Regions from separate parts of the Gluconobacter sp. Dm-73 genome, predicted to be linked through region 4. Evidence: predicted binding sites of a transcription regulator. Region 4 holds the regulator's gene; each other region holds the start of a gene.

Region 1 (7,739 bases), on a different contig from region 4:
ACCGGGGCGCGAGCTGGTGAACCGAAACAACGCCCGGACGGTTCAGCAGCCGGTCGATCAGAGAGGCCGGGTGGCCCGTTTCAGAGGATCCTGCTTCGTCCGGCAGGACAGAGCGCTCAGGTCCCGCTTCCAGCGGTTCGTTCGCGCTGACAGTCAGGATGACGGCTTCAATTCCAAACTCGGGCGCGATCTGCGGGATCTGGTCTCCCAGCAGGCGTGTCAGACGCGTGATGTCAGCCGTCGGATCGGATGTTCCCACGCGGACGGCCTGGATTGTGCCGTCCACGCGTACGCAGAGAAAGTCGAGCTGCCGCGCCCCCTCCCCCCGGGCCACCAGCTTTTCGCAGACAACCGGCACAAGGGCTGCAATCACCGTGGCAATGGCCTCCGGCGTGCTGATCGGCTCGACCAGAGACCGGGTCAGGGAGATCCGGTCCGCAGGCTGAAAGACGCTGAGCGGGCGGACCTGCCGGCCTAGAGCCTCATCGAGACAGATCAGGAGGTCTGCGCCAAAGCGTTTGGCCAGAGGCGCGCGCGGGAGGTCCGCCAGCGCGCCGATCGTGTTCAGGCCGAGCCGTGTCAGGCTGGAGAGCGTCTTTTCTGGCAAAGGAAGCGTTGAACAGGGCAACGGGTGCAGCGCCTGTTTCTGCTGACCGGGAGGCACGAGACAGATCCGGTTGATCCCAGAGCGCGCCAGAGCGCGTGAGGCAGCGGCCGTATCGCTCAGCGCCACAGAGCAGGAATGTCCCCTCGCCTTCAGGCGGTCCCTGACGAGATCCAGCATCGCCGCCTCGCCGCCGTGAAGATGAGCGCATCCGGTGGTATCGCTGTAGAGACCGTCCGGAGCGTCGAACGCAGGCAGCGGCGACAGCCAGATCAGCCAGGAGCACAGATCGGTCAGCGCGGCCCTCTGTGCTTCGGCGTCCTCTTCTGCGGTCAGAAGATCCGGCACCAGGGAGCGGGCCTGTGCCAGCCGCATTCCGGGTGTCAGTCCGGCCGCGAGTGCAGCCGGACTGACACCAGTGACGGTGTGGCGGTTATGTGCCAGCGCGTGCACAACGAGCGGCCTGTCGGCCGGGAAGTCTTCCGGGCGGGAGAGCTGAAGGCGCTCGGTGCGCCAGAAGGGCATCCAGAGAGCGAGAAAGCGGCGCATGATCGGTGCAGTCGAGGATCCAGTGAGCAGGGCGGCCTCCCCTCACCCGCAGCAGCGCGGCAGAAAGGCGTCGGGAACCGGGAAGCGGCATAGCCAGACCCGGAAAAAATCGTGGTGATGAGGGATGAGAGAGGATCCGCCAGCGCGTAGCGCACGCGCAGGGATCTTTCCCGGGAGCGCGTGTGAGGGGGGCCGAACGCAGAAAGAAGCCTGTGTTGCCACTCGCCTCCACAGCCAGATTGAGACGCCGGATTTCCTTGAGGCTTGGGACGTGGCTGCCACTGATGACGGCCAGTGCGCGCTCTGGTCCGCGCAACACGTCTTCGGCGACAGCGAGTAGACTGGCGGTGTCTGTTTCAATGCAGACCAGAGTATCTGGTGACAGACCGGACTGGTGCAGCCCCCAGGCATTCAGTTCGGCCGGTGTATCGCTGATCCAGAAGATTGGCCCCCTGCCCTCTTTCAGGATGGGCAGCAGCATGGCGAGACTGGCCCCCGTCTCCAGAGGATCAGAAATCAGAAAGTCATGCAGGCTGCCGGTCCTGAGGCCGCCGCCGAGATGGGCATCGACGGCAGAATGTCCGGTGGCGAGTGTGTCAGTATGGGAATGAGGCAGGTCTCGACGCTCCAGGCGTCGGACCTGCTCGCGCAGTCGCGCCAGGGCGTCCGTTGTCATTTATGTTCTCCTTAACGAGAACATAAAGAGAACAAACTTCCAGGCTAAGCAACATAAATCTTGGTGTCTGGAACCAAACCAGTGGACACTTTTCGGCAAATATCTGAAAAAAAGCAGAAAAATTCCCAACCTCGCAACGGTGTGAATTATGTATATATGTACACAAACACATGTAAGAAAAGACATGTAACCATTGACATGTAACTAGCAACATGTCAGTCACTACATGTAAACCTGTAAGTGCCGGCTCTATCGTGAGGTATTTTCTGTGGCTGTTTTATCTATAGCTTCGGCCAAAGGCGGGTGTGGGAAGACCACCTTGTCGATCATTCTTTCAACTGCCCTTGCTCAAAAGGGGTACAAGGTCCGCCTTCTAGACTGTGACTTAAATCAGCACGCTAGCGAGTTCGGGGCCAAAAGCGAGATGCAGGATCTCACGGTTAGGCCGTCAATAGACGAGCATAATATTTTGGCTGAGGTGCGAACTGCGGAAAGCGAGAGTGACCTGACGATCATTGATCTTCCTGGTGGATCCTCCACCCTAGCCTTAAAGGCGTTGCAGCGTTCCAACTTCGTGCTTGTGCCATGCCAAGCGAGCCTTCCGGACGTGCGGGACGCATTCAAAACTATCGCTCAGATAGACGATGCAGAAGACCTAGCGCGAAGCTCTATTCCCCGTGCTCTCATCTGGAGCCGTGTGTTACCTGGCTTTGAGTCCAGAGCAGCGAAGCATGTTAGGGAGAGTGTGGAGCAGCAGAATGTACCAGTCTTTAGGGCGGCGATGCTGGAAAGAGCTGCCTTCAGAGAGATGCACATCACCGGCACAAGTCCGGTTGAAAATGCCGGTGCGTCTCCCGCGGCCCAGAATGTAGAAGCTATTGCCGAGGAGCTTCTTGAGAAGCTATCGGCTCTGGCGGAGAGTGCCAGATGACAAAATCGCCTCTACCGCCCATCACCGATGCGCTGACGCCTCGTCCTGCTAAACGACCTAATCTTCGTGATCTCAAGGCCCCACAGATTGTCGAAGACAGTAGCGTTTCAGAAAACAGCCGTGCGCTAGGCACAAAATGGGGCGCACAGACATCATTAGATGAGCCCGATCCTGCTATGACATCTTTGCGGATGGTTATCCCAGAGTATGTGGATCGACAGCTATCGCTAAAGGCTGCGGAAGCTAAAGTCACAAAGCAATATCTTGTTCTTAAGGCCCTCTCTGAAGCCGGGTATGAAGTGAGGGAGGCTGATCTGATTGAGGACAAGCGTAAAAGGCGCCGGCGCTAAGTCTTTGAGCTAAAGGTACATGTTGAGAACTACATGTACCTTTAGCTGCTTTTGAGGTTATGAGTGTTCTCCATCCCCTGATTTAAACCCGCCTTGGAGCGATAGAGCAAAAGCAACCAATAGGCAGAATTACTTGTAATTCACAACATGTACATAAACACATGTAAACAATGACGCATAAATAGGAAGTGAAAAGGAAAAAAAAGGATTGGCTAGGAGCCGTGCAGTCCCTAGCCGAGCGCGATGATGCTCAAACCAAAAATGGATCGAGCACCATGCGCCGTTGCAATTTCCTCTGTGTTCCAGTGCCTCTCGGTCGGCCTCTTCTGCGGTGGACCGATACTTAGGAACTCATGTCCTGCCGTCGGTGCAACACCTACAGAGCAAAAGCAAGAAATGACCAAGATTACTTGTAATTTGCAACATGTAAACAATAACATGTACACAACAACATGTAATTATGAAATATAAATAGAGGGGAAATAAGGAAAGGGCTGTCTGGAAGCTGCCCAGCCCGCAACAGGTGGGTCAACGCGTGTCCTCGCCATGCTCGCCGTCTGCGCGTGGCTGCGGGCCGCGTTGATCCTGCCGCGGCGCGGCACTGTTGCAGTCTGAGCAGCCCCCAGCCGGACGCGACGATGTTCAAAAACCAGAAATGGGTCGAGCATCATGCGCTATCATTACCTTCCTTACGTCCCAACACCACGCGGTCGGCCGCCCATGCGGTGGACCGATACGCAAGAGCCTGTGTCCTGCCGCAAGTGCAATGAGCACTGGGCTGGCGGTGATCCGGCCCTGACCATTTCCTGCACGGGCTGCAACGCTCCAGCACATGAGCCCTGCCGTCGCAGCGCGGGGGGCAATGAACGGGTGTGTGCGTGCCGGGATGAGGCGGCAACCCAGCTTGGACTCCTCTCACGCTGCGACGGCCTGAGCTGGGACAACCGGCACGTCAAGCCGCTTCTCCTGCGGGACGCTCCGATCGCCAGTGCCCTGATGTGCCGCTCTGTCCGAACAGGAGCCCCGGTCAGCAGGTTCGTGTCATGACGCCGGATCTGACGTCGTATGACAGCATCATCGTGGCCATCTCGGGCGGCAAAGACGGCCTCGCCTGCCTTTTTGCCCTTCTTGAAGTGGGTGCCCCGACGGACCGCCTGGAACTGTGGCACCACGAGGTGGACGGGCAGGGGCCATCCTTCATGGACTGGCCCTCCACCTCGCCCTATGTGAGCGCGCTGGCGCAGGACTTTCGCCTGCCGCTCTATCGGTCTCGGCGAGAGGGCGGCTTCGAGCGGGAGATGCTCCGCAAGGACGCACCTGCGGTTTCCCCAGGTCTCTGCCAGCCTGACGACACGCTGGTGCCCCGGTGTCACCAAGATCGACGTCGCCGACCGCGCCCTACGTGGCCAGGACCGCTTCCTGAACCGCCGCACCCTGTTCGTAACGGGCGAGCGTGCCGAAGAAAGCTCAAACCGTGCCCGCTATGCCGCTTTTGAGCCGCACCGCACGGATACGCGACATGGCACGCGACGTCGCCGTCACGTCGATCACTGGCGGCCCGTCCATCAGTGGAGCGAGGCGCAGGTCTGGGACAGCCTGAAACGCTGGAAGGTGATGGCTGCGCTACCATACCGCATCGGCTTCTCCAGACTGTCCTGTGCCACCTGTATTTTTGGCGATGCGCGGCAGTTTGCAACGATCCGCTGGCTCGATCCGGCCCGCTTTGAACGCCTCGTGCAGTACGAGCAGCAGTTTGGCTGCACGATCAAGCGCACCGTGTCGCTGGAGCAGCTCGCCGAGCAGGGCAGGCCGTATGCAGCCGCCCTGGCAGCGCCCGAGCTGGCCCGCGCGTGCCTCTCGGCGCGTCCGATCCCGACTGTCTTCACACCAGCCTGGGAAATCCCGGCCGGAGCGTTCGGGCAGGGCGGGGGGCCAACCTGAAAAAAAAGAAGAAAAAACAGAAGGTTGGAAAAAAGGAAAAGAGGGGAGGGGGGGCAGCACAGGCCAGCCCGCCCTGCAAGAGGTGGGTCCGTCCGTGTCCTCGCTCCGCTGCGGGCCGGGCGGTCCCGACGCTGCGCGTCGCTCTGGCAGGCCGCACTGTCCTGCGCTCGCCGGAGAGGGTCAGGAAAGGAAATAAAGACAATGTCAGACACCCTCGAACGTCCCGCACAGGCGCACGCCTTCGACCTCAAACAGGCCCACGAAGAGGGCTGGACGATCCTCGAAGGCTGCGGACCCGACAATGACGAGACGCGTCTGGTGGGTCTGCATTGCAGCGATCCGCAGGCCTGGTGGCGCGTGGCGAGGAAGGCAGGCGAGGGTTCAGCCTACCACCGTGAGGCGCTGTCCCGCCTGTCCGAGAACGAGCGCGAGCAGATCCGCCTGCGCTTTGGTCCCCTCTGACCCCGCGCTGATCCGGGAGGTCTGACGCCTCTCTCCCCGCACTGATTCTGTTTTCCGGCCCCCCGGTCTGCCTCCGCGCAGCACCGGGCGCTGCCGCTTGTCCGGAGTTTTCCCATGTCCATGTCCCAACTGAGCTTTTTCGATACCTCAGCACTCGGCGGCAGCCAGTCCAATCTCTACTGGGGTGATCTTCCCGGAGACCGCGCCCTTGAGGAAGCCGCCGCTGCGGTCCGACAGGCGACACAGGCCCCGGCTCCGATCCCCGCTGTCCTGCCGAAGGTGGATTTCGTCCTGAGCGGAACGCGTGGCCTCGCCCCGGGCTGGAAAGAGCGCGCCCGCGACAATCTGGCAGCGATCCGCCTTCTGGCTACACTGGAAGCGGAAGACCGCAACGCCAGCGCGGAAGAGCAGGCCGTGCTCGCCCGTTTCACAGGGTTCGGGGCCGGAGAGCTGGCCAACAGCCTGTTCCCGCGTGCCGGAGAGACCTTCCGGTCCGGGTGGGAAGAGATCGGCAGCCAGCTTGAGGCCCTGACCAGCCAGCAGGAGCGGGCCGGTCTGGCACGGGCCACGCAGTACGCCCACTACACGCCCGAGCTGATCGTTCATGCGATGTGGGATCTGGCGGCGCAGATGGGGTTCCGGGGCGGCCGTGCGCTCGAACCGGGCTGTGGCACCGGACTTTTTATGGCAAGCGTGCCCCCGAAGCTGGCGCCGAAAACCGCCTGGACCGCGATCGAGAACGACCCGCTGACGGCCCGCATCACGCGCAAGCTGTTTCCGAACCAGTGGGTCCGGTCGGAAGATTTCACAACAGCCAAGCTGGCGGAACGCTACGATCTGGTGATCGGCAACCCGCCGTTCAGCAACCGCACGGTCCGGGGCACGGATGAGCTGGGACGCCTTGGCCTGTCCCTGCATGATTATTTCATCGCCCGGTCCATCTCCCGTCTGCGTCCCGGAGCCGTGGCGATGTTCGTGACGTCGCGGTGGACGATGGACAAGTCCGATGCCGGCGCACGGCGCACGATCTTCGAGAGCGCTGATTTCGTGGGTGGCGCACGTCTGCCAGCCGGGGCCATGCGCGACGATGCCGGAACCGATGTTGTGGTGGACGTGCTCGTGTTTCGCCGTCGCGCACCGGGAGAGGATGCGGGCGATGCGACATGGCTGGACGTGGCGGCGCTGGAGGACACCGATCAGGGCGAAGGCCCGTTGCGGATCAACCGCTATTTCGCGGAAAACGGCCAGCAGGTTCTCGGTCGGCACGACTGGACGAGCGGGCAGTTCGGCCCGGAATACACCTGCAAGGCCAACCCGCTCCAGATGCTGGACGAGGCTCTGCCGCTCGCCCTGAGCCGTCTCTCTTCGCTCGCCCGCTTCCCGACCCCGCAGACGCTCGATGTCGCGATAGTGCAGGACAATCATGCCGCCGAGGTCGGAACGGCCGCAGACGGTGCCCTGCTGAAAGAGGGCAGTTATCTGCTGCACAAAGGCGCGCTGCACCAGATCATCGACGGCGAAACCGTGCTGGTGAAGGTGAAGAAAGGCGAGCAGAAGGAAGGGATCTTCCAAAAGCACGCGGCCATCATCAAAGGTCTGATTCCTGTGAGGGACGCGGCCCGTCTGGTGCTGCGCGCTCAGGTGGAGAACCTGCCCTACAGCGCGCATCAGGCGGATCTCAAGCGCGCCTATCAGGCGTTCAGCCGTCAGTTCGGGCCGATCAACCTGACGAACACCACGACGCGGGTGGATGAAGAGACGGGAGAGGAGAAATCCACACAGCGCCGTCCGAACCTTCAGCCGTTCTACGACGATCCGGATGTGTGGCTGGTCAGCTCGATCGAGGAGTATGACGAGAAGAGCCAGACCGGCCGTCCGGGACCGATCTTCAGCGAGCGCGTCATTCAGGCCCTGTCCGAGCCCGAGGTTCACGGCGCTCATGACGCGCTGGCGGTCTCCCTGCATGAGACGGGTGGCGTGGATGTCGAGCGCATGGCGGAGCTTCTGGGCCGTCCCGGTGAAGAAGTGCTCGCCGAACTCGGATCCTCGGTCTATCTCGATCCGATCCGCAGCACGGGCGGCCGTGAGGTCTGGGTGACGGCCGACGAAGCCCTGTCAGGCGCGGTCCGCACCAAGCTGGCGCAGGCCCGGGAGGCTGCCGAGCGCGACCGACGCTATCTGCGCAATGTCGCCGCCCTTGAAGAGGTTCAGCCCGAAGACCTGCGC
Region 2 (7,739 bases), on a different contig from region 4:
ATATCTGGCGCGAAGTGTGGCGCAGGGAGAGCTGGACATCGCCGACCCGAGCCTGTCGGCCGAGCAGTTCCTGCTGATGTGTCAGGCCCGCATCATCCAGCGTCGCCGCTTCGGGCTGCCGGTCGATGATAGCAATGCCGCCATCGCGGACTTCGCCGCCTTTACCGCCGACAGTTTCCTGAAGATCTACGAACCGCGCCATCAGTGACCACCGCCTGAGGCCTGAGCCGCCTTCTTGCCGTTGGGAGACAACAGGAAGCACAGCGGCACCACGAACAGCGCAATCACGCCAATCCAGCAGAAAACCTCGTTATAAGCCAGCATGGCGACCTGAGAGGTGAATTCCTGAAAGGTCCGGTAGAGGGCGAACTGATGTGCCTGCGCGGCCGGGAACCCGTGCGCCTCCGCGACCTTCTGCGCATTGGCGATATAGGAATTAAGCCCCGGATTGGCCGCCGTCATGTTGTCCGTGACATAGGTCTGATGGCGCTGCCGGGTCTCGATGATCGCCGCCGTCGCCAGAGAAATGGCGAGGGAGCCGACATAGTTCCGGGCCATCGAGAACAGGGCCGACGCATCGGCATTCAGTTCACGCGGCAAGGTCGAGTACGCGATCGTCGAAATCGGTACGAACAGGAACGCCAGCGAGGCCGTCTGGCTGATACGGTAGAGCATCAGATGCCTGAAATCGATCGCGGCGTAGAGGTTCGAGGCTTGAAACATGGCCATGCCCATGGCGAAAAACCCGAACGCGATGAGATAGCGCATCTGGATGAACTTCATCAGGATGCCCACGATCGGGATCAGACAGATCACCGCAACGCCGCCCGGCGCCAGAAGCAGACCCGAAGTGGTCGCGGTATAGTCGAGAACCTGCTGGGCAAACTGCGGTACGACGATCGCCGAGGCATAGAGCGTCGCACCGACCATCGAAATCAGGAACGTCCCGACCGCGAAGTTGCGGTCCTTGAAGACCGACAGGCGAACCAGCGGGTTCTTCGCATAGCACAGCCACAGAATGGCTCCGAGGACGCCGATCACACCCAGCACGGCCATGGTCACGATGAAGGGCGAACCGAACCAGTCGTCATCCTCACCACGATCGCACATGACTTCGAGGCAGCCGAGGCCGAGCGTAATCAGGCTGATGCCGATCACGTCTACCTTCTCGCGCTTCATGCGTTCCCACGGCGGATCTTCGACGAAAGCCGTCACGGCCATCACCGTCAGGATGCCGAAGGGCACGTTGACGAAGAAAATCCAGCGCCAGGAGAAATTATCGGTCAGATAGCCGCCTAGCATCGGACCCAGAACCGGTCCGACGATGGTGGCGATGGCCGTCAGGCCGAACGCCGCCCCACGCTTTTCAGGCGGGAACGTGTCGAGAATGATGGACTGCTGACTGGGTTGCAGGCCGCCTCCGAAGAAGCCCTGCATGAGCCGGAACACCACCAGCATCGGCAGCGATGTCGCCAGTCCGCACAGGAAGGACGAGACGGTGAACATCGTGATGCAGATCAGGAAGTAGCGTTTGCGGCCAAAGAACCGCGACAGCCAGCCCGAAATCGTCAGCACGATGCCGTTCGCCACCAGATAGGACGTCAGCGCCCAGGTGGCGTCATCATACGAACTGCCGAGCGATCCCGCGATATGCGGCAGCGCCACGTTGACGATGGTGGTGTCCAGCACCTCCATAAAGGCCGCCAGCGTGACCGTGACGGCCACAAGCCACGGATTATGACTGGGTTTCCAGTCCTGATGCCCGGCAGTATCACTCATTTCACATAAACCGTCGGCTCGACAGACAGGCCAAGGGCCAGCGGAAGGTTCGGGTCAAGTCCACTGTCCACCACGATCTTGACCGGGATGCGCTGGACCGTTTTCACGAAGTTTCCGGTCGCGTTTTCAGGAGGGAAGGCGCTGAAGGATTCACCCGAGCCAAGCTGGATGGAATCCACATGGCCATGCAGTTTGAGCTGCGGGTAGGCATCGACGTCGATATCCACCTTCTGTCCGGGACGCATGTGGGTGAGCTGCGTTTCCTTGTAGTTCGCCACGATCCAGACTTCCGGCTCGACGATGGAGAACATCTCCTGCCCGACCTGCATGTAATCGCCGCGCTCGACGTTACGCTGGGAAATCCAGCCATCATGCGGGGCGCGGACTTCCGTCCATTCAAGGTTCAGGCGAGCCTGCGTCAGCTCTGCATTGGCGGATGCGAGGGAGGCCTGTTCCTGCGTGACGCGGGCATCGGCACTGGCCACGTTTTCCTTGACCGGCTCAGCCTGCGTGAGCTGACCCTGGGCCTGAAGGACACGGGCCTTCGCCTGGTCCAGCGCAGCACGGGCATAGTCGATATCCTGCTGCGACGTGGCAGCACGGGCCACCGAACGCTGGCGACGGTAATCGGCTTCAGCCTTGATGAGTTCCGCCTGAACGGCAGCGAGGTTGCCCTGCGCCGTGACGAGCTGTCCGGGGAAGTTCTTATGCGCCACGGCCAGCATGAGCTGATAGGCGTCAATATTGGCCTTCGCCTGAGACACGGCGGCTTCGGCCTTGTTCAGGGAAGCAGCGTAGTCCCGGCTATCGATTCTCACGAGCAGATCACCGGCGTGGACGAACTGGTTATCGTTCACCAGAAGCTGCGTAACGTACCCGTTGACGTGAGGGGCTATGGCGATCTTGCGACCGGCCGTGTAGGCGTCATCCGTCTCGATATTGTTGCGGGTCAGGAAAAGATAGGCCCCGATACCCACGAGAACCAGAATCACCAGCAGGATCAACGCGATCCGGACAAGGGGATTGCGCTTTTTCTGCGGCTTTCCGTTCTTGTCGGATGTTGTGCCATCCTGCGCGTGATCGGCCTGATCGCCTTGCGCCATAATGTTTTTCTCGCTTTGAAAACAGGTCTGTCAGATCGTGACCGGGTTGACTGTGCAGGGCCTGAAACCCTCATACTGACCGATCGGTTCGGTCATCCATGACATATCGTCTCGCGGGCTTCAAGCTGGAAAAAACTGATCCGTTTCCAATTGTCCGTTCTTCACGCGTCGGGACGCTCGCAAAAATCCCGCAGACGCGCGAGCCCCTCTTCGAACCGCGCCCGTTCGATCTCTCCCTGCGAGCTGTCGCCCAGCCGCAGCAGCCAGGACGGGTGGGCAAGCGCCAGACGCTGGACGGCATTTTCGTCCTCCCCCGCCGTCCAAAGCGTTCCGCGTCTCTCCGCCATCGCCCTGCCCGGACCATCCAGCGCCTTCAGAGCCGTGGCACCAAGCGAGACGATGAGTGTGGGGCGGACCAGCGCGATTTCCTGCTCTAACCAAGGGCGACAGGCCACGACATGTGCCTCATCCGAGCTCTGATGGATGCGGCGGCGCCCCTGAAGGCGGAAGCGGAAATGCTTGACCGCATTCGTCAGATACAGCGCGCGGCGATCGACCCCGACCTTTTCCAGTGCCTCCTGCAACACCTGCCCCGCGGGGCCAACGAAGGGCCGCCCCGCCAGATCCTCCTGATCGCCCGGCTGTTCGCCGACGAGCATGATCCGCGCATCGATCTGCCCCTCCCCGACGACGGCCTGCGTGGCCGCACAGTGCAGCGGACAGGCGGTGCAGGTCCGAATTTTCGCCGCCAGATCTTCAGGCGTGTCCGAAAGAGGTTGGATGGGAAGATTGTCGCGGGAGCGCAGCTTTTCGTGAAAGATCGGCGCTGGCAGAGGCACCTGTTCGGCCATGGCCCGGACGCGCGCCTCTGCCCCGGCGACAAGCTGCGGGATCAGGCGCGTTTCGGGCAGGTTTTTCCAGTACCGGCCCGGCATCTCACGGCGCATGGCTTTCGTGCGGACGCGGGCCGGATTGAACGTAGAGGCATAATAGGTGTTCCACAAATCTCCGAACCCGTCATCCAACTCCGGCTGTTCGCAGGGTTCGGCGGAGTAAGCCAGATTTTTTCCGTCCCAGCGGATGGAGCCGCGAGGCGTCAGGATCATCCAGTCCATGTCCGTAAAGCGCTTGGCAAAGAACGGCGCGACCCGTTCGAGAATATGATGCTGCGGCTCGAACCATGCGAGGAACCGTCGCCGTCCCGCCTCCCCGATCTGTGCGGGCAGTTCGCGAAAGCGGACGAAGGCCGTTATCTTGTGGCAGTCCTGCCGGTTCTGCCGGATCATGATCCGCGCTTTTGCGATATCGACATCCGTCGCCACATCCAGCAGATGCGGATTGCCCTGAACGCGCCATGCAATCCGGTAAGCCAGCGCGAACCGACCGGGATCGGAATGGCACAGCATGTCCCGCAGCAACGCGATGCAGGACGCGCGCAATGTCACGCTTTTCAGGACGGGCCCTTCCATCAGCGCCACCATGCCGTCGCTGTCATTGGTCTGCTGCCCGAACAGATCCGTCTCGCCGCCCCTGATCCGCCAGTCGAGGGCCTCCGGCGGAATCGCACGCTGCAACGCAGAACGCGCCATCTCCCGCCAAGGCTCAAAGGCTGCGTTGTCCTCAAGGGTCAGGACGTAACGTGTCACAAAAGATTCATCTGCTGGGGCGCGGGGCTGAACAGGCTGCGCAGGTCGTGTCGGTCGGTCAGGCGGGCGGGACTCCAACCCGGCGTCTGTACAAAGGGCCGAACCTTGCGGATGGACACGTTCAGCCTAGCCAGATCCTCCAACCGCACGGCCTGATGCCGCCGCGCCCTGAGAATGGCGGCCACGGCTTTCACCCCTAGCCCCGGCACCCGCAGCAGCATTTCCTTCGGCGCGCGGTTCAGATCCAGCGGAAACAACGCCCGGTTATCCAGCGCCCAGGCCAGTTTGGGGTCCAGATCCAGATCCAGCATCCCGTCCGCACGTCCGGCCGTCAGCTCCCCGAAAGCAAATCCGTAGAACCGGAACAGCCAGTCCGCCTGATAGAGCCTGTGTTCGCGCTGAAGCGGCGGACTTTTCGCAGGCAGCAAAGCGGACGCATCGGGAATAGGACTGAAGGCAGAATAATAGACACGCCGCAGCCCATAAGAGCCGTAAAGATTGGCGCTGCTGGCCAGAACATCCTGATCGGACGCCGCATCCGCCCCCACGATCATCTGCGTACTCTGCCCCCCCGGCGAAAACCGTTCGGCCCGGCGTCCAGTATGACTACGGTCCTTGCCCGCATCAATCTTCAGCCGCATCTCCCCCATCGCCTGCCGGATACCGCCCGCTTTTTTCTGCGGCGCATACTGCTCCAGCCCTGCCACGGTCGGCATTTCCACATTGATCGACAGACGGTCCGCATAACGCCCCGCCTCTTCCAGCAGACGCGGCGACGCATCGGGGATGGTCTTGAGATGGATATAGCCCCTGAACCCATGCTTCAGACGCAGGTCCCGCGCCACCTGCACAAGCTGCTCCATCGTGTGATCGGATGAGCGGATGATGCCCGAAGACAGAAACAGCCCCTCAATGCAGTTGCGCCGATAGAACTCCAGCGTCAGCCACACGACTTCCTCGGGCGTAAAGCGCGCGCGCTCCACATTCGAAGACGACCGATTGATGCAATAGGCACAGTCATAGACGCAGAAATTGGTCAGCAGGATCTTGAGCAGCGACACGCACCGCCCGTCCGGCGTATAGGCGTGACAGATTCCGTTCCCGGTCGTGGACCCAAGCCCCCCGCTCTTTGCGGAGTCCCGACGCGTCGAGCCACTCGACGCACAGGAGGCATCGTATTTCGCCGCATCGGAGAGAATCGCCAGTCTCTGGGAGAGTGTTTTCTTCATGTCGTGTTCTTATTTCGTTCCAGATGATGGAACGCAAGAGAAACCGTGAAATTAACCTGTTATTTGCCGGTTTTCCGTTATTTTTGAAGGACTTTTTTTAACGGAACCGATTCAGCTTCCGTTAACCACTCCCCCCTATCCTGAGGCCGCAAACCTGCACCGACGGAGAACCGATTCAATGTCATTGTCCATCAATACGAACACCGCGGCAATGGCCGCACTCCAGAGCCTGAACCAGACGACGGCCGACCTGAACAAGACCGAAAACACGGTCTCCACCGGCAAGTCCGTCAACACGGCCTCTGACAATCCCGCGATGTACTCCATCGCCCAGAACATGACCGCCCAGATCTCGACCCTGTCGGGCGTCTCCACGGGCCTCCAGTTCTCCGCTCAGGTGCTGAACACGGCAACGACCGGCCTGTCGAGCATTTCGAGCGCTCTCCAGTCTCTGGCCACTACGATCGGCACGAACACGACAGGCGTCGACAACTCGACCCTGAACGATGCCATCACCAAGACGCTGGCCTCCATCGACTCTGCTGCTACGGGCGCAAAGTTCCAGGGCGTGAACCTGCTCTCCGGCCAGACCGGCAACGGCACGACCTACACGAGCCTGTCGACTGCCATGGACGCACAGGGTGGCACGTTCACGCAGAACGGCTTCAATGTGACGTCTGCGGGCCTCGGCCTGACGAACCTGAGCATGGAAATGTCCGGTTCTTCGCTGGCTCTGGGAAGCAGCACGAGCGCAAATGCACTGAAGACTGACCCTGGGACATCTTCTGCAGCTCTTGATACCCAGAGCGTTCTTCAGCTGAAAAACGAAGCGGCGGCTGGAACCGGCGGTTCGGTCAGCGCAACCAATCCATCTATCACATACAATTTTATCGCTGACGCTAAAAGTCACTCTAGCACTGACACTACTGCCACTCCCCCCGTGACCACGACCACGGCTAATACCAGTCAGACAAAAGCTATGGAGATGATCGGAGCGGCTGTGGGGGCAACCGCTACCTCGCCGGCGACAGCGTTCAAACTGGATTCAGATGGCAAACTGACGACTGATAGCAGTTCGAGTGTCACGATCACATCGCAGACAACGGCGTCCGACGGGTCGACCACCTACAACCTGTCGGACGGAAAGAGCCTTGTTCAGTCAACAGACGGAAACGGTAATTCCGTATACACAGCGAACACGGCTTTCGACGCCAACGGCAATGCCACGACCCAAACGGTTGTGACCGATGTCGACATGTCCTCCGCAAATTCATTAAGCTCTACTGGCGGCTCGTCCAGCACCCAGAGCGTCAAACAGGTCGATCTACTGACGCAGGCCATGAACTATCAAGGCTTTGGCGCTTCACGGGATTCCAACAACAATCTGACGATCGCCGGTAATTCCATTGATGCGACCAGCACACAGTTGAGCACTGCCACTGCAGCGGGCGTGTTTACTGCGCCAACCAGTTCATCAGGCGTCACTGCCACGGCCGTCACCGGCGCATCCGTCGTCAGCGCTGTCGTTCAGGCAGCGATCTCCAGCGTAACGCGCACCGCGTCTTCGATCGGCTATTCCAGCACGACGATCTCCAACCTCCAGACCACGACGTCCAGCCTGTCCGACGCCCTGACGACGGGTGTTGGCGCGCTCACGGATGCCGATCTGGCAGCCGAGAGCGCCAAGCTGACCTCGCTTCAGACGAAGCAGCAGCTCGCCGTTCAGTCACTGTCGATTGCGAACTCGCAGTCGTCCACCCTGCTCAGCCTCTTCCGCGGCTGATCAGGTTTCTGAAGGGTGCCGGTTCATCCGGCCCCCTTCAGACTCCCCTGCCAATACGCAGGACTACTTCAGAAGCCCCTTGCTCCCTCGCCCAGAGGCTTTTGAAACAGTCTTTTCCGAAAGGAGTTTGCCGTCGTGACCTATGCAGCCTCACAGTATCAGAAACAGTCCGGAAGCTATCTGTCTTCGCGGGAAGTCG
Region 3 (7,739 bases), on a different contig from region 4:
CCGCAGGGTGCAGGACCAGATGGCATAGGCCAGAAGAACCGTGCAGAACGGGATAAGGAGTTTCCAGAAGAGCGTGTAGTGGATGGTTTCCGCCAGTGCGGCCTCAATGACGACCCTGCCGGACCATGTCATGTAGCGCATGTGCAGGAAGGACAGCAGGCTCCGGTGATCGAGGGCATGGCGGAACATGTCGTTGTCGATGAAGATCGACCGGTTGATGTGGGCGTCGATCCAGAAGGTCGCGATCAGAAGGAAGGCGATAAAGGCGCCGTTGCGCTTAAGTGCGGCAGACATGCGACATCCTGTAGAGCGTGTGTCCTGCAATGATGTTCAGGTGCACGTCTGGGGTTAGTCCCTCAGGAATGCGGGCGATGGCGGTGAAGCCGTACCGGTTGTGAAACGCATTGCCGTCCGTATGGGTGGCGTGTGCGATATCGGGTCGCTCCTGAAGCCTGTAGGGAATGGACACTTCCTGTGCTCCGTCTCCGGCCGTGAGAAGGAAAGACGCTTTGGGTCCGGGCCAGAGATCTGACAGAACCCAGCCGGAAACGGAGATGAATTTCGGGGTGATGTGACAGGTCTCCACGCGGGCTTTCATGGAGGGGTCGTCTGCGGAGGTGAAACTGTCCGGACTGAAGGCTCTGTGTGCCGTCCAGGCATGGCCGATGGCCAGCGTCAGAAGAAGTGAGAGGCTTATCCCGAGTAAAAAGGCATGGTTCTTCAGAAGCATGAGGCTCTGATGCAGGGCATCGGGTATCTTCATCGGTCTGCTTTGGCCGTTCGGGAGAGTTCCTGTCTGCCATTCGGGCAGCAGCCTGTCCATGCGGCCTTTCGGGCTGGTATCGAGGCTTTGGCCCTGATATTTCCGGGGCTGTCTTTTTCATCCGATCGCGGCTGTGTCTGCGGTCCCGGTCGCCGGATGCCTGCCTCATGTCCGATAGTCTCGAGCCGATCCGTATTGTCGCGCTGTATCATTTCACGCCGTTCGCCGATCCTGCCGCATTGCGGCAGCCGCTGCTGGAGCTGTGCGAGCGTGAGGGGATCAGGGGGATCCTGCTGTTGGCTCGTGAAGGGATCAACGGCACGATTGCCGGGACGGATGAGGGCATGGAGCGCGTGATGGCGCATATCCGCGCACTTCCGGGCTGTGCGGATCTGGAAAGCAAGGACTCCCGTGCGCCTGAACTGCCGTTTCGCCGCATGAAGGTGCGGCTGAAAAAGGAAATCGTCACGATGGGCGAGCCGGATATCGACCCGCTTCAGGGCGTGGGGCGGTATGTGGCACCGGAAGATTGGAACGCGCTGATTTCCGACCCCGATACGATCCTGATTGATACGCGCAATGATTATGAAGTGGCGATCGGGACGTTCAAAGGCGCGGAAGACCCCAAAACGAAATCCTTCCGCGAATTTCCTGAATGGTTTCGCAAACGGCGGCAGGAACTGGAAGCGGAAGGCCGTCTGCCGAAGATTGCCATGTTCTGCACGGGCGGCATCCGCTGCGAAAAATCAACGTCCTTTGCGCGGGCGGAGGGTGTGGACGAGGTCTATCATCTCAAGGGCGGTATTCTGAAATATCTGGAGACCGTGCCTGAGGAAGAGAGCCTGTGGGAAGGCGAGTGTTTCGTGTTTGACCAGCGTGTGTCGGTGAAGCATGGGTTGGAGATCGGGACGCATGATGTCTGCCATGCCTGCCGTCGTCCGCTGAACGCGCACGACAAGGCCTCGCCGCTGTTCGTGCAGGGTGTGTCGTGCCCGCATTGCCACAACGAACGGACGGAAGAGCAGCGCCATCGTTATGCCGAGCGTGAGCGTCAGGAAGCACTGGCTCAGGCGCGAAAGGTTGGGCATCTGGGTGTTCGGCAGAAGTAAGTGTGGCCGGGCGGGGAAGAGAAGATACTCTCGCTGAAAGGGCTCCTAACTTTCCTCGACGATCAAAGCGGGAGTAGGGTTTTTAAGATTTTCCCGAGAGGCGCGGAGCCTGTTGTGGGATTGATATTGTCGACGTTGTTTTGTTATTTCATACAAAACAATTCCTGAACTTGTTCCCAGATTGAGACTTTCGATCATTCCAAACATGGGAATGGATACACATTGCCTGCTTCGTTGGGCGGCAATGTCGCTAATTCCTTTGGTTTCACTTCCGAACCAGACTGCCAGTTTGGCATGTTCGGTAAAATCGCCTTCGTCCAACAAAACATTGGACATGCCCTTTCGATGGGGTGACGTGACGATCGAGACGAAGTGGTTTTTTTCCAAATGTGCGAGGCACTCTTCTGTGCTGTCAAAGCGCTTTACGAATGTCCATTTGACGGCGGAAACTGATAGCTTCGAGAGTTTTGGTTCGGTACGCAATTCATTCCAGTCGTCCGAAAGAACTCCACGAGGGTCAATGACGTATACTTTTTCTGCGCCGAAAGCGTTCACGTTCCGGATGACAGTTCCTATATTTCGTGGGTTTTCTGGGTCTTCGATGACAACGATGAGGTTTTTGCACCGGAAGTCTCGTATCGCGTCCGCCCGTTTCCGGGCGGTTGGTTTGTCTGTCTGTTTGCGTTCGATCGTCACACTTAAGCCCTCTACCGTCCGGGCACCATACCTAGCGACGATGTTGGTTGCTGTCCAAAGTCGGGATCAGATGCGTGGCCTCTTCAGTGAGGAAAGGCCATGCATCATGATCTGTTGTCTTTTCAGCGTATTCTGAAAGACGTAATCGGGTTCAGGCTTTGGTTTTGTTCCGGGAGCCGATGGGCCGGCCTCTGGGCTTCTTTTCGGTAGCTTTTTCCGCTGCTTTTTCTTTGGCGGCCTTTGCCTTTTTCGCGGCTGTGCGTTCGGCTTTTGGGGGTGGCAGACTGGCGGCGAGCATGGCCTGTGTGATTTTGGTGGTTGTGACTTTTCGCGGCTGTCTGGCGCCCGGTGCGTCCAGCAGCGGGGCGAGGAAGCGGCCGGTATGGCTGGCTTTGCACGCGGCGATGTCTTCCGGTGTTCCGGCTGCTACGACCTGACCGCCGCCGTCACCGCCTTCGGGGCCAATATCGATCAGCCAGTCGGCCGTTTTGATGACTTCGAGATTGTGCTCGATCACCAACACCGTGTTGCCCTGATCGACGAGGGTGTGCAGCACTTCGAGCAGCTTACGGACGTCTTCGGTGTGCAGGCCGGTTGTGGGTTCGTCGAGGATATAGACCGTGCGGCCGGTGGCGCGCTTGGCCAGCTCCTTTGACAGTTTGACGCGCTGGGCTTCGCCGCCCGAGAGGGTGGTGGCCTGCTGGCCGAGGGCGACATAGCCCAGCCCGACCTGTTGCAGGATGGCGAGACGGTCGCGGATTTTCGGGGCGGCCTGAAAGAACGGCAGGGCCTCGTCCACGGTCATGGACAGGACGTCTGCGATGGATTTGCCGCGGAACTTCACTTCCAGCGTTTCGCGGTTATAGCGTGCGCCTTTGCAGGTGTCGCAGGTCACGTACACGTCCGGCAGGAAGTGCATTTCGATCTTGAGAACACCGTCGCCCTGACAGGCTTCGCAGCGACCGCCTTTCACATTGAAGGAGAAGCGTCCCGGCTTGTAGCCGCGCGCCTTGGACTCGGGGAGTTCGGCGAACCAGTCGCGGATCGGGGCGAACAGGTCCGTATAGGTTGCGGGGTTGGAGCGCGGGGTCCGGCCGATCGGGGATTGGTCGATCTCGATGATCTTGTCGAGATTGTCCACGCCTTCCAGACGGTCATAGGGGAGCGGCGTCTGGCTCGATTTCATGAGCTGGCGGGACAGCGCCTTATAGAGCGTATCGATGACGAGCGTGGATTTGCCGCCACCCGAAACGCCCGTGACGGCGATGAAGGTGCCGAGCGGAAAATCGACCGTCAGATCCTTGAGGTTGTTGCCGCGTGCGCCGTGCAGGGTGAGCATGCCGCTGGGCTTGCGGCGTTCGGTCGGGACGGGAATGACCTTGCGGCCTGACAGATAGGCGCCGGTGATGCTGTTGGGGTTTTTGGCGACTTCTGCGGGAGTGCCGACAGCGATGACCTGTCCGCCAAGCTTGCCCGCACCCGGGCCCATATCGATCAGATAATCGGCGGCGCGGATGGCGTCTTCGTCATGTTCGACGACGATGACGGTGTTGCCGAGGCGCTTGAGGCGTTCAAGCGTGCCGAGCAGGCGTTCGTTGTCGCGCTGGTGCAGGCCGATGGAGGGTTCGTCCAGCACATACAGCACGCCGGTCAGGCCCGAGCCGATCTGCGACGCCAGACGGATACGCTGGCTTTCGCCGCCCGACAGGGTTGCGGAGCCGCGCGACAGGGTGAGGTAGTCCAGCCCGACATCGTCGAGGAAGTGCAGTCGGTCCGTGATTTCGCGCAGGATGCGGCGGGCGATCTCGGCGCGCTGGGGCGTGAGGGTCGCTTCCACGCCGGAGAACCAGTCGAGCGCCTTACGGATTGGCATGTCCGAGGCTTCGGCGATGTTGAGGTCCTTGACCTTCACGCACAGGGCTTCGGGTTTGAGGCGCGCGCCGTGGCAGGCATGGCAGGGTTTTTCGGACTGATAGCGCGACAGTTCTTCGCGCACCCACATGCTGTCGGTCTGGGCCATGCGGCGGCGCAGGTTTTTCAGCACGCCTTCGAACGGTTTGGTGACGATATGGACCTTCCCGCCATCGGTATAGGGAATGTCGATTGGCTCTTTCGACCCGTTGATGATGAGGTCGCGCGTGGCGGGCTGGAGGTCAGACCAGGGCGTGTGCATATCATCGCCGCAATGGCGGGCGAGGGCAGCGAGCGTCTGGTCATACCAGTCCGTGCTCGCCCCCTTCCAAGGGGCAATGGCGCCTTCGGCCAGCGTCAGGCTGTCATCCGGGACGATCAGGTTTTCGTCGAAATGGGTTTCGGTGCCGATACCGTCACAGACCGGGCAGGCGCCCATCGGGGCGTTGAAGGAGAACAGGCGCGGCTCGATCTCCTCAATCGTGAAGCCGGAGACCGGGCAGGCGAAGCGCGACGAGAACACGACATGCGCCGGGGCTTCCTTCTCGCCTGCACGTTTGACCTCCTCGGCGTAGGCCAGGCCATCCGAGAGTTCGAGTGCGGTCTCGAAGCTGTCGGCGAGGCGGGATTCGAGCCCTTCCTTGACGACGATCCGGTCCACGACGACTTCGACGGTATGGCGCGTCTTGCGGTTCAGCTCCGGGGCCTCGGCGATTTCGTAGAGTTCGCCATCGATCTTGACGCGGGTGAAGCCCTTGCGCGTCAGTTCGGCAAGTTCACGCTTGCAGTCGCCCTTGCGGTCTCGCACGACGGGGGCGAGCAACATCAGGCGCATGCCATCGGGCATTGCCATGATGCGGTCCACCATCTGGCTGACGGTCTGCGCCTCGATCGGCAGGCCGGTCGCGGGGGAATAGGGGATTCCCACGCGCGCCCAGAGCAGCCGCATGTAGTCGTGGATTTCCGTGATCGTGCCGACGGTCGAGCGCGGGTTTTTGGACGTGGTTTTCTGCTCGATCGAGATGGCCGGGGAAAGACCCTCGATGGAATCCACGTCTGGCTTGCCCATCAGCTCAAGGAACTGGCGGGCATAGGCGGACAGGCTTTCCACATAGCGTCGCTGACCCTCGGCATAGATCGTGTCAAAAGCCAGAGAGGATTTTCCGGAGCCTGAAAGGCCCGTGATGATCGTCAGGGAATCCCGCGGGATCGTGGCGTCGATATTCTTGAGATTATGGGCACGGGCCCCACGAACACGGATCGAATGATTGTCTGGAAAGCTCACGGAGACCCCGGAATGTGGAGAAAAGGCAGTTGTGAGATCGAACGCGCTTGAATGGCGTTGGATTGTTCCCCATTAGATGGGAACTTACGCACGTATGAAAAGAACAATTCGAGAAAATTGGTTGGGACGGGAATGGCAGGCAGCGTCAACAAGGTGATTCTGGTCGGAAATCTGGGCAAGGATCCGGAAGTCCGCAACACGCAGTCGGGGTCTAAGATCGTCAACCTGACCGTTGCGACGTCGGACACCTGGAACGATCGTCAGTCCGGGGAGCGCAAGGAGCGCACCGAGTGGCATCGTGTGGTGATCTTCAACGAGCGGACGGCGGATGTGGCCGAGCGGTTCCTGCGCAAGGGGCGCAAGGTCTATATTGAAGGCGAGCTGCGTACACGGAAGTGGACCGATCAGTCCGGTCAGGAAAAATACACGACCGAAGTCGTGATTGACCGGTTCCGTGGCGATCTGGTGCTGATCGACAGCAATCGCAGCGGTGGCGGCGATGATGGCGGTTTTGACAATGGTGGCGGCTATGGCGGGGGCAATGGCGGCGGCTTCGGCGGTGGCAGCCGTGGTGGCTCTGCTGGTGGTTCGGGCGGCGGCTTTGGCGGCGGTTCGCGTGGGAATTCCGGCGGGGCTTCTGGCGGTCGTTCGGGTGGCGGCAATGGCGGCTGGGATGCTCCGCCGGACAATGATCTCGACGATGAAATTCCGTTCTGAGTTCAGAGCCGCATACGGTTTCTGAAGACTGAAAAACCCCGGAGGCTCAGGCCTCCGGGGTTTTTTTTGATCGTCGTGTAGACCAAAAAAAGCCTCACCCCCGAAAGGGTGAGGCTTTTTCGTTTCAGACCGGCGGATTTCAGGCGGTCAGGGCGACGTCTGCTTCCGACGTTGCCAGATAGGGGCCGGCGGCCAGGATCTGGATGGCGAGCATGCCGAGGCTGTTTGGCTGACGGGCCGTCAGCGGCAGCATGGCGTTGCCGTTCGTCCAGCGGACTGGGGTGTTTTCCTGAACATCCCAGCCGTTCAGGTCTGCGTCCGTCAGGTGCTGATCGATGCGGATCGTGTTGCCCGAGTCGAACAGTGTGACTTCACCCACCAGAACACCGAGCTGACGACGGTCGTCCACGAACGGTCCGACCGTTTCGCTCGGGCTGGAGGTACGGGACACGATGCGAACGCCTGTCACGTCGGACGGGATCATGAACATCGCGCGGCCATTGGCGGTGCGGACCTGATGGATGGTCTGGCCCGTGCTGGCGACGAGGTACAGGTTGGCGTCTTCGGTCAGAGCCGGAGCGGCAACCGTGTTCTCAAGGCCAGCTGCAATGGCGCGGGCTTCGATCTCACGGAAGATCGGCTCGACCACGTCCCGGCTGACGGACAGCGGGGCTGCTGCGTCGTCATTCCAGTTGCGCTCGCGGCCACCCAGAGCAACAACGCTGCCGTCCTGACGGAAGGACTGGCGGTTGCCGGTGTCGAGGTAGCTTTCCGTCAGCATGCCGTCTGCCATGATGACCGAGTGTTCGGCCGTTTCCACATGGAAGTAGTCATAGACGGCGATCGTGCGGTCATAGACCACAGAGCGGCCGTTCACGAGCATACGGGCCGGGATGAAACCGCCATTGATGAACAGGCAGTGTTCCGGCGTGACCAGCATGTCCTTGTAAGGCACGCCCTCGGCGAGTGCGCCCTGCATGATGCGGACCGGATAACCGGCTTCCGCGTCGGCCAGACCGGCCTTGGCGATCATGTGGGAGCGGCCGGCCCAGGTGACTTTGCGCTCGACGGTTTCGCCGTTCACGAAAGCCAGAACCGTGCTGCCGAGGCGCAGGGTCTCGACGGCCACATCGCCTTCCGGCGTGCGGATCATGCTGCCTGCGAGGAAGCAGGGAGCATTGCCGTTGTCTTCAACGACCCAGCCATTGGTGCCGTCCTGAACGATGGAGGCGTTGGTGGCGGGAACGAAGCCGTCTGC
Region 4 (7,739 bases):
GACCTGATGAGGCAGGCCCATTTCAGCCAGAGCCTGAGCGGGAAAGAGCGGATCCGGGACTTTCGTTTCCTGTAGACAGACGATGTCCGGATTTTCCTGTTCGACGATCTGCTTCAGCAAAGGCAGTCTGAGTCGAAGAGAATTGATGTTCCAGGTGATGAGACGCATGACGACTGGATCGACCGGATCAGGCGTTTTGACAAGCACCCTCTTGCACACAAAGCCTTCCCGTCCGATCTAGAACGAACCATGACTGATCTGCACAACACGCTCCTGACGCTTGATTCCCATATCGATATTCCCTGGCCGGACCGGCAGGATGCCTGGGCGGAAGATACGCCGAGGCAGGTAAATGTCCCCAAGACACGCAAAGGTGGCCTGAAAGCCGTATGCCTTGCGGCCTATATTCCGCAGGGTTCGCGTGATGAGGCGGGACATACTGAGGCCTGGGAGCGGGTTCAGGGCATGCTGGACGTAATTTCCGGGATCGAAGGACGTCAGGGCGATCACAGCGCACGCGTCTGTCGGACGGCTGCGGATGTGCGTGCAGCCCATAAAGCAGGCGACCTTGCCGTCATTCCCGCGATCGAAAACGGCCATGGGCTGGGCGGTCAGCCAGAGCGTATCGCGGAACTCGCCCGTCGCTATGGTGTGCGCTACATGACGCTGACCCATAACGGGCATAATGCGCTCGCGGATGCGGCCATTCCGCGCAAGGATCTGGCGGACAGCGAAACACTTCACGGCGGGCTGTCAGATCTCGGGCGTGAGGCAATCGCACACATGAATCGCTCCGGCGTTCTGGTGGACGTCTCCCATGCCGCAAAATCGACCATGATGCAGGCCAGTGAAGTCTCCGCCACGCCGGTGTTCGCAAGCCATTCCTGTGCCCGTGCTCTGTGCGACCACCCACGCAATCTGGACGATGAACAGCTAGACCGCTTGAAAGAAACGAGCGGCCTGATTCAGGTAACGGCCATGGGGTCATTCCTGAAGAAAGGTGGCGGCGGGACGGTCGAAGATCTGGTGCGCCACGTTTCGTATATTGCGAACCGGATCGGTGTCGAACATGTGGGCATCTCCTCGGACTTCGATGGCGGCGGCGGCATTCCGGGATGGAAAGATGCAACCGAAACCGCAAATGTGACGCATGCCCTTCAGGCAGCTGGGTTCAGTGATGCGGACATTTCTGCCATCTGGGGTGGCAACATGCTGCGCCTTCTGGAGACTGCTGAAAAAGCAACAACGGCACCCTGAACCCAGCATTGAAAACTCGCTTCGACAGACCGAAAAAGAACAGAACATGATCATGGCGGGCAAAACAGGCACCGCTTCGTCCACCATGATCTGTTGAGGCCCTCGCAAGCCTCATGTCGATCCTTTCCTCCCTTCCAAAAATGCTTCTTGGAAGGGAGGAAGAAAGTAAGAAGCGATTGTTTTCAATAACTTACAAAATATGATTAAAAATTAGGCAATCTGAAGGCAGGTCTGGCAAACCGTGGCTTTCATGATTCTGTCACAGACCAGCCCACAGACTTTTCCACAGGTTCAGTGGATGACTGAAGAAGCCCGATGACCGACCTCCCTCCCCAAAACTCCGACCGCCCCGACGACCATGACGAACCCACTGTTTCTTCGGAAAAAAGACAAGGTGTGGAGGCGATCCGCGAGGCCCTGAAGACCATTCCCTACAGCCCTGGCGTGTATCGCATGCTGAGTGCGAAAGGGGAGGTGCTGTATGTCGGCAAGGCGCTGAGCCTGAAAAAACGCGTCTCATCCTATACCCGCATCAATCAGCTTCCGGAGCGGCTGAGGCGCATGGTGTCGATGACGGTTTCGATGGAAATTGTCATCACGAAAACAGAAGCAGACGCCCTGCTTCTGGAAGCGAATTACATCAAGCGCATGAAGCCGCGCTTCAACATCCTGCTGCGTGACGACAAGAGCTATCCGTGGCTGATGCTGACTGAAAGCCACGAGTTTCCACAAATCACCAAACAGCGCGGCAAACCCGTAAAGGGCGCGACCTACTGGGGGCCGTTTGCCAATGCCTGGGCCGTCAACCAGACGCTCAATCTGGTGCAGCGCAGCTTTCTGCTCCGCTCCTGTTCGGATGCCGTGCTGAACAGCAGGACGCGGCCCTGCCTGCTGTACCAGATCAAACGCTGTTCGGCGCCCTGTGTGGATCGTATTTCCGGGCCTGACTACGCAAAACTGGTTGACGAGGCCCGGCAGTTCCTTTCCGGACACAGCACGGACCTGCAACAGCGCCTGGCTGCCGAGATGGAGCAGGCCTCGCAGGATATGGATTACGAGCGGGCCGCGTCGATCCGGGACAGGATCCGCGGCTTCGCCAGCATTCAGGGCTCCAGCACCGTCAATCCGGCATCGATCAATGATGCCGATATCATGACGATCTGGCAGGAAGCCGGTCAGAGCTGCATTCAGGTGTTCTTCATCCGGGGCAGCCGCAATAACGGCAACCGGGCATTCTATCCGGCTCATGCAGAGGAAGAGACCGCAGCAGACGTGCTGTCGGCGTTCATGATTCAGTTCTACGACAACAAACCGCCCCCGCCCACAATTCTGGTGAACTGCGAGATTCCCGAACTGAATCTGGTCGAAGAAGCCCTCAGCATCCGGCGCGGACAGAAGGTCGAAATCCTCAGGCCACAACGGGGGGAGAAAAAAGACGTCGTCGAACACGCGGCTCTAAACGCGAGGGAGGCGCTGGAGCGCAAGCTGGCCGAGAATACCGGACAGCGCAAACTTCTCGAAGGGGTAGCGGAGGTCTTCGGTCTTCCGGAAACGCCACAGCGCATCGAAACCTATGACAACTCCCACATCATGGGACAGGCGCCTTATGGCGTGATGGTTGTCGGTGGCCCTGAAGGCTTCAACAAACGCGCTTACCGCAAATACGGGATCAAAGGTCCGGTCGCGCCGGGAGATGATTTCGGCATGATGCGTGAAGTCATGGAACGCCGGTTCGGGAAACGACCGGAAAACGGAGAGCGGCCGGAGGACTGGCCGGATCTGCTTCTCATCGACGGCGGCCTTGGACAGTTCAATGCCGTGCGGAAGGTATTGGCCGATATTGGCGTTACCGGAATTCCGATCGTGGCCATCGCCAAAGGGCCGGATCGGGATGCCGGACGGGAGTGGTTTTTCACTGAGACAAAACCGCCCTTCCAGCTCCCTCCAAGAGACCCGGTTCTCTATTATCTGCAAAGACTGCGTGACGAGGCGCATAGATTCGCGATCACCACCCACCGGGCAGGACGCTCGAAAGGCTTACGCAGCTCCGAACTGGATAATGTGCCGGGAATCGGCGCCGCGCGGAAAAAGGCTCTTCTCAATCACTTCGGCTCGGCGAAATCGGTCAGACAGGCGAGTCTTGAGGAGCTGGAAAGCGCGCCCGGCATCAGTTCGAGCACGGCAACTGCCATATATGGGCATTTCCATCCCGAATGGGTCCAGAAAGCCTCAGTCAATCATCGCGCCCCCTGAAACCCGTTCGACGATTTACACGAAAAATACATCTTTCGCGGACACATTGGCGCATACCGGTATAAGGGAAACTGTTCTAGACTGATCGCGATGCTGACAGATCTGCCAAACATTCTGACACTGCTGCGTATCGCGTCCATTCCCGTACTGGTCGCGCTGCTCTCCGTGCATTCACCGACCGCGAATGTGATCGCCTGCGTGGTCTATACGGCCGCATGCATCACAGACTATCTGGACGGCGCACTGGCCCGTCGCTGGCAACAGTTGTCCGAGCTGGGTCGGATGATGGACCCAATCGCGGACAAGCTTCTGGTCGGATCACTTCTGCTGGCTCTGGCAGGACTGACGCAACTGCCTGTCTACTCGCTCTATGCAGCGATCATCATCATGATCCGGGAAATTCTGGTCAGCGGCCTGCGGGAATATATGGCATCCCAACGCGAAACACTGCCATCGACCCGGCTGGCGAAATGGAAGACCGGCATCCAGATGGTGGCGATCGGTTTTCTGATCGGTGGGGATGGAGCCGCAGGAATGCTGGGGCTTTCGTTTCTGCCCGCAACGCTGATTGGCGGAATCCTCCTTTGGTTCTCGGTCATTCCGACCGTCATCAGCGGATGGGGATATCTGACCGCAGGGTTAGCCCGCATCATGGCGGGGCAATCCCGTAAATCCTCCAAAATCGGCTTCTGAGGTCATAAGGCGAAAGAATTGTAGCGTTCTTCGACTGTCTTCATCTGGCGCTCCGTTACAAGGACCGCTAAAGGTCATGGATTGACCTCGTGGGAGTAAGAAATGCGGAAGACCGCTCTGCTGGCACTACCTCTCGCTCTGAGCGGCTGTTCAGGCATGGGCAAGTATATCCGCGACACGATGGTCTGGACGGCGCTCGATAATCCGAACGGCCCTCATGGTGACAGCGAGAATATTCATCGCGCCCGCGGTGAGAAATACTCCGAAACTCCAATTCTTCCTGAAAGCGGAAATATCTGGCCCGGAGCCCCACAACCGCTCCCGACACTCAAGGATGTCGAGAACCCCAACAGTACGTTCAGCCACGCTCTCGGCGATCCGGCGACCTACTTTGGCGGTGCTGCACTTGACGAAAACTTCATGGGCGGAATCGCCGGCAAGGGCGCTCTTGGAGCCTCCGGCGCGCAACTCATGCAGGGCCAGAGCCTGTCAGTCGGTGAGGGTGCCGATACGCATCAAGGTGTGTCCCGAGACCATACCCACCTTATTCCGACACTTCCTTCATCAGTTCCCGACAGTGCGGCCCGCTTTCTGAACAAAAGCCCCAGCAAGGCCATCATCATTCCTAACGGAGATGGCACCAGCACAGTTATCGGCCCGGACGGAAGTGTGAAGGTCATTCACGGAACAACCTTACCACCCACACAATGAGGGTCTGCTGACGGACCAGAGCCGTCAGCATTTTACCATTCAGGCGTCCGTCTTTAATACTGACGGAAAAGGGCGATCAGCCGTCCCTGAATGTTCACACGTTCTGCTGGGAAGATGCGCGTTTCGTAATCCCGGTTCGCAGCTTCCAGTGCGATCATTGATCCACGACGGCGCAGCTTCTTGAGCGTCACTTCCTGTCCGTCAATGAGGGCAACGATAATCTGTCCATTTTCGGCCGTCTCACGTCGCCGGATAATGGCGATGTCTCCATCCAGAATTCCAGCCTCGATCATCGAATCGCCAGCCACCGTGAGGGCGTAATGTTCTCCGGTGCCCAGAAGCGAAATGGGGACTTCGATCCTGTCGCTGTCGTCCTGCATAGCTTCAATCGGCAGACCCGCTGCGATACGTCCATAAAGAGGAATGCTGACGGTCTGACGATCATTGGCGACACTGGCTTCGGAGAAGGCTCCATCAAGGCCCGTCTCACCTTGGGTCAGGACAGCCGGGACAAAACCGGTTTCCGGGGCGGGGACGGCTATAGGAGCTTCCGTACCCATATGCGGCAGACGCAGCACTTCGAGCGCTCGTGCGCGATGATGGTGACGACGAAGAAAGCCACGTTCTTCCAAAGCGGAAATCAGACGATGAATGCCCGATTTGGAACGTAGTTCGAGGGCATCTTTCATCTCATCGAAAGAGGGCGAATATCCCGTGCGGCGGAGATGGTCGTCGATATACAGCAAAAGCTGGTGCTGCTTACGGGTCAGCATACAGGCGCTCCCATGCGCCTCGGCGGAGGCAGGTCAGAACAGGACAGGACACAGAATGACGGGCATCCTGCATTTGTTCCTTATAGGTTCCCACCTGTTGCCCTTCAAGCAAAGAGACGCCCGGCCAGAGATATCCAGAAGAATTTTTGCTCCTCAAACTCTTTGAAACCACAGGAAAACCGCTAAATCGTGCGCAAAGGTCTTGACCTGCGGGCCACAAATCAGCATGGTGCACCAAATCTAGAGATCAACATGCTGCATCGACACCTTCGAGCGGCATAAGTTATGGCGAAAGCCCGAGGGTATCATGGGAAAGAGCAACGTTATTCAGATCCGGCTCGTTTCGTCAGCTGAAACCGGCTACTTCTACGTCACGAAGAAGAATGCCCGTTCCGCTACGGGAAAGATGGAAGTGCGCAAGTACGATCCGGTCGCACGCAAGCACGTCGTGTTCCGCGAAGCCAAGATCAAGTAAGGCTGCTCCAACAGTCTTTATAAAAAAAGCGGCCTTCGGGCCGCTTTTTTTATGCTCTGAGAGCTGTTCGTTTTAACTATTGCTTAGAACAGCTTGTCATGCGGTCCGTAGGGAACAACCAGATCGCCACTGCGTGTCAGGTTCATCGTGGCACGGGCACGCTCATCCAGCATGTCAGCGTCCAGCGCTTTTTCCTTGAGAGCAACGACACGGCGGCGCCAGACATTCTGCTCGTCATCAGCGTCCTGCCGGGCCTGAAGCGCATCCTTTTGAAGCTGGGTTTGCTCTTGATAGGCGTGAATCCCGTGCGCCCCATGCAGAGCGTTCCAGCCGAAATAGGCGGTAAGCGACAGGAAAAAAGCCGGAGGAGCTACGGCGCGGACACCACGCTTGATAAGTCGGATCAGTGTCACGTCGTGAAAACTCCGTTCTGAGAGACTGTATCAGTCTATATCAGTCATTTGTGACCAGACAATGAATGATACGGACATCAATCATATTCAGGCACAAAAAAGGCCTCATTCCGGGGAGGAATGAGGCCTGGCTCAGTCTCAGGAGTTTCTGAGAATGTTGCGACCGGCATAACGGGCTGCACTGCCGAGCTGCTGCTCGATACGAATAAGCTGGTTGTACTTGGCCGTACGGTCAGAGCGGGAGAGGGAGCCTGTCTTGATCTGGCCGCAGTTCGTAGCAACCGCGAGATCGGCGATGACGGAGTCTTCCGTCTCGCCCGAACGATGGCTCATGACGCAGGCATAGCCAGCCTTGTGGGCGGTTTCCACAGCTTCCAGAGTCTCGGTCAGCGTGCCAATCTGGTTGACCTTCACAAGCAGTGCGTTACCGGTTCCGGCCTTGATGCCACGACGCAGACGCTCGGGGTTGGTGACGAACAGATCGTCTCCAACCAGCTGGAGCTTCTTGCCCAGACGGGTCGTCAGTTCGGCCCAGCCTTCCCAGTCATCTTCCGCCAGACCGTCTTCGATGGAGACGATCGGATAGCGGTTGGCCAGATCTTCAAGGTAGGAAATCATGCCCGAGGCATCAAATTCCTTACCTTCGCCCTTCAGATTGTAGCGTCCATCCGCATAGAACTCGGTCGCGGCACAGTCGAGAGCGAAGGTCACGTCTTCACCCAGTCGATAGCCGGCGGCTTCAACAGATTTTGCAATGAAACCAAGAGCTTCATCCGCAGACTTCAGATTCGGCGCGAAGCCACCTTCATCGCCGACATTGGTGTTGTGACCGGCTTCAGACAGACCTTTCTTCAGGCGTGCGAAGATTTCGGAGCCCATACGGATGGCATCCGCAATCGTCGGCGCGCCGACCGGCTGGATCATGAATTCCTGAATGTCGATCGGATTATCGGCATGCTCTCCACCATTGACGATGTTCATCATCGGCACGGGAAGAAGGTGGGAATAGGCGCCACCGACATAGCGGTACAGCGGCAGTTCCAGTTCCTCGGCGGTCGCCTTGGCAACAGCAAGCGAGACGCCGAGAATGGCATTGGCACCCAGACGGGACTTGTTGGACGTTCCGTCCAGATCGATCATCGCATTGTCGATGGCGATCTGATC

Evidence for each region. Region 4 encodes LexA, which represses DNA repair genes until DNA is damaged. Its sites were predicted from a motif close to TGTTCTANNTANGTTC; they were not measured.
Region 1: a site for LexA is predicted at 1,848-1,863, ahead of JK176_RS12650 (ImuA family protein). Genes of this name have one in related genera too.
Region 2: a site for LexA is predicted at 5,762-5,777, ahead of JK176_RS04555 (putative DNA modification/repair radical SAM protein). Genes of this name have one in related genera too.
Region 3: a site for LexA is predicted at 5,866-5,881, ahead of uvrA (excinuclease ABC subunit UvrA). Genes of this name have one in related genera too.

The regions. Positions count from the first base shown of each region.
Region 1 is NZ_JAERLW010000012.1:57,692-65,430, forward strand. Features, by position in the region: gene JK176_RS12645 (DNA polymerase Y family protein) at 1-1,153, opposite strand, end outside; gene JK176_RS12650 (ImuA family protein) at 1,038-1,829, opposite strand; gene JK176_RS12655 (ParA family protein) at 2,098-2,760, shown strand; gene JK176_RS12660 (hypothetical protein) at 2,757-3,110, shown strand; gene JK176_RS12665 (hypothetical protein) at 3,780-4,157, shown strand; gene JK176_RS15185 (hypothetical protein) at 4,109-4,606, shown strand; gene JK176_RS15190 (phosphoadenosine phosphosulfate reductase family protein) at 4,488-5,051, shown strand; gene JK176_RS12675 (hypothetical protein) at 5,253-5,513, shown strand; gene JK176_RS12680 (DEAD/DEAH box helicase family protein) at 5,628-7,739, shown strand, end outside.
Region 2 is NZ_JAERLW010000003.1:250,781-258,519, forward strand. Features, by position in the region: gene JK176_RS04535 (TetR/AcrR family transcriptional regulator) at 1-208, shown strand, start outside; gene JK176_RS04540 (DHA2 family efflux MFS transporter permease subunit) at 202-1,779, opposite strand; gene JK176_RS04545 (HlyD family secretion protein) at 1,776-2,882, opposite strand; gene JK176_RS04550 (UdgX family uracil-DNA binding protein) at 3,044-4,528, opposite strand; gene JK176_RS04555 (putative DNA modification/repair radical SAM protein) at 4,525-5,757, opposite strand; gene JK176_RS04560 (flagellin) at 5,936-7,540, shown strand; gene JK176_RS04565 (flagellar biosynthesis regulator FlaF) at 7,676-7,739, shown strand, end outside.
Region 3 is NZ_JAERLW010000003.1:362,371-370,109, reverse strand. Features, by position in the region: gene JK176_RS05110 (DUF6056 family protein) at 1-294, opposite strand, end outside; gene JK176_RS05105 (hypothetical protein) at 278-763, opposite strand; gene JK176_RS05100 (rhodanese-related sulfurtransferase) at 931-1,872, shown strand; gene JK176_RS05095 (RNA methyltransferase) at 1,918-2,568, opposite strand; gene uvrA (excinuclease ABC subunit UvrA) at 2,720-5,764, opposite strand; gene ssb (single-stranded DNA-binding protein) at 5,897-6,481, shown strand; gene JK176_RS05080 (Hint domain-containing protein) at 6,621-7,739, opposite strand, start outside.
Region 4 is NZ_JAERLW010000007.1:86,172-93,910, reverse strand. Features, by position in the region: gene xth (exodeoxyribonuclease III) at 1-168, opposite strand, end outside; gene JK176_RS09305 (dipeptidase) at 250-1,257, shown strand; gene uvrC (excinuclease ABC subunit UvrC) at 1,573-3,510, shown strand; gene pgsA (CDP-diacylglycerol--glycerol-3-phosphate 3-phosphatidyltransferase) at 3,601-4,203, shown strand; gene JK176_RS09290 (hypothetical protein) at 4,306-4,914, shown strand; gene lexA (transcriptional repressor LexA) at 4,968-5,687, opposite strand; gene rpmG (50S ribosomal protein L33) at 5,995-6,162, shown strand; gene JK176_RS09275 (septum formation initiator family protein) at 6,246-6,575, opposite strand; gene eno (phosphopyruvate hydratase) at 6,714-7,739, opposite strand, start outside.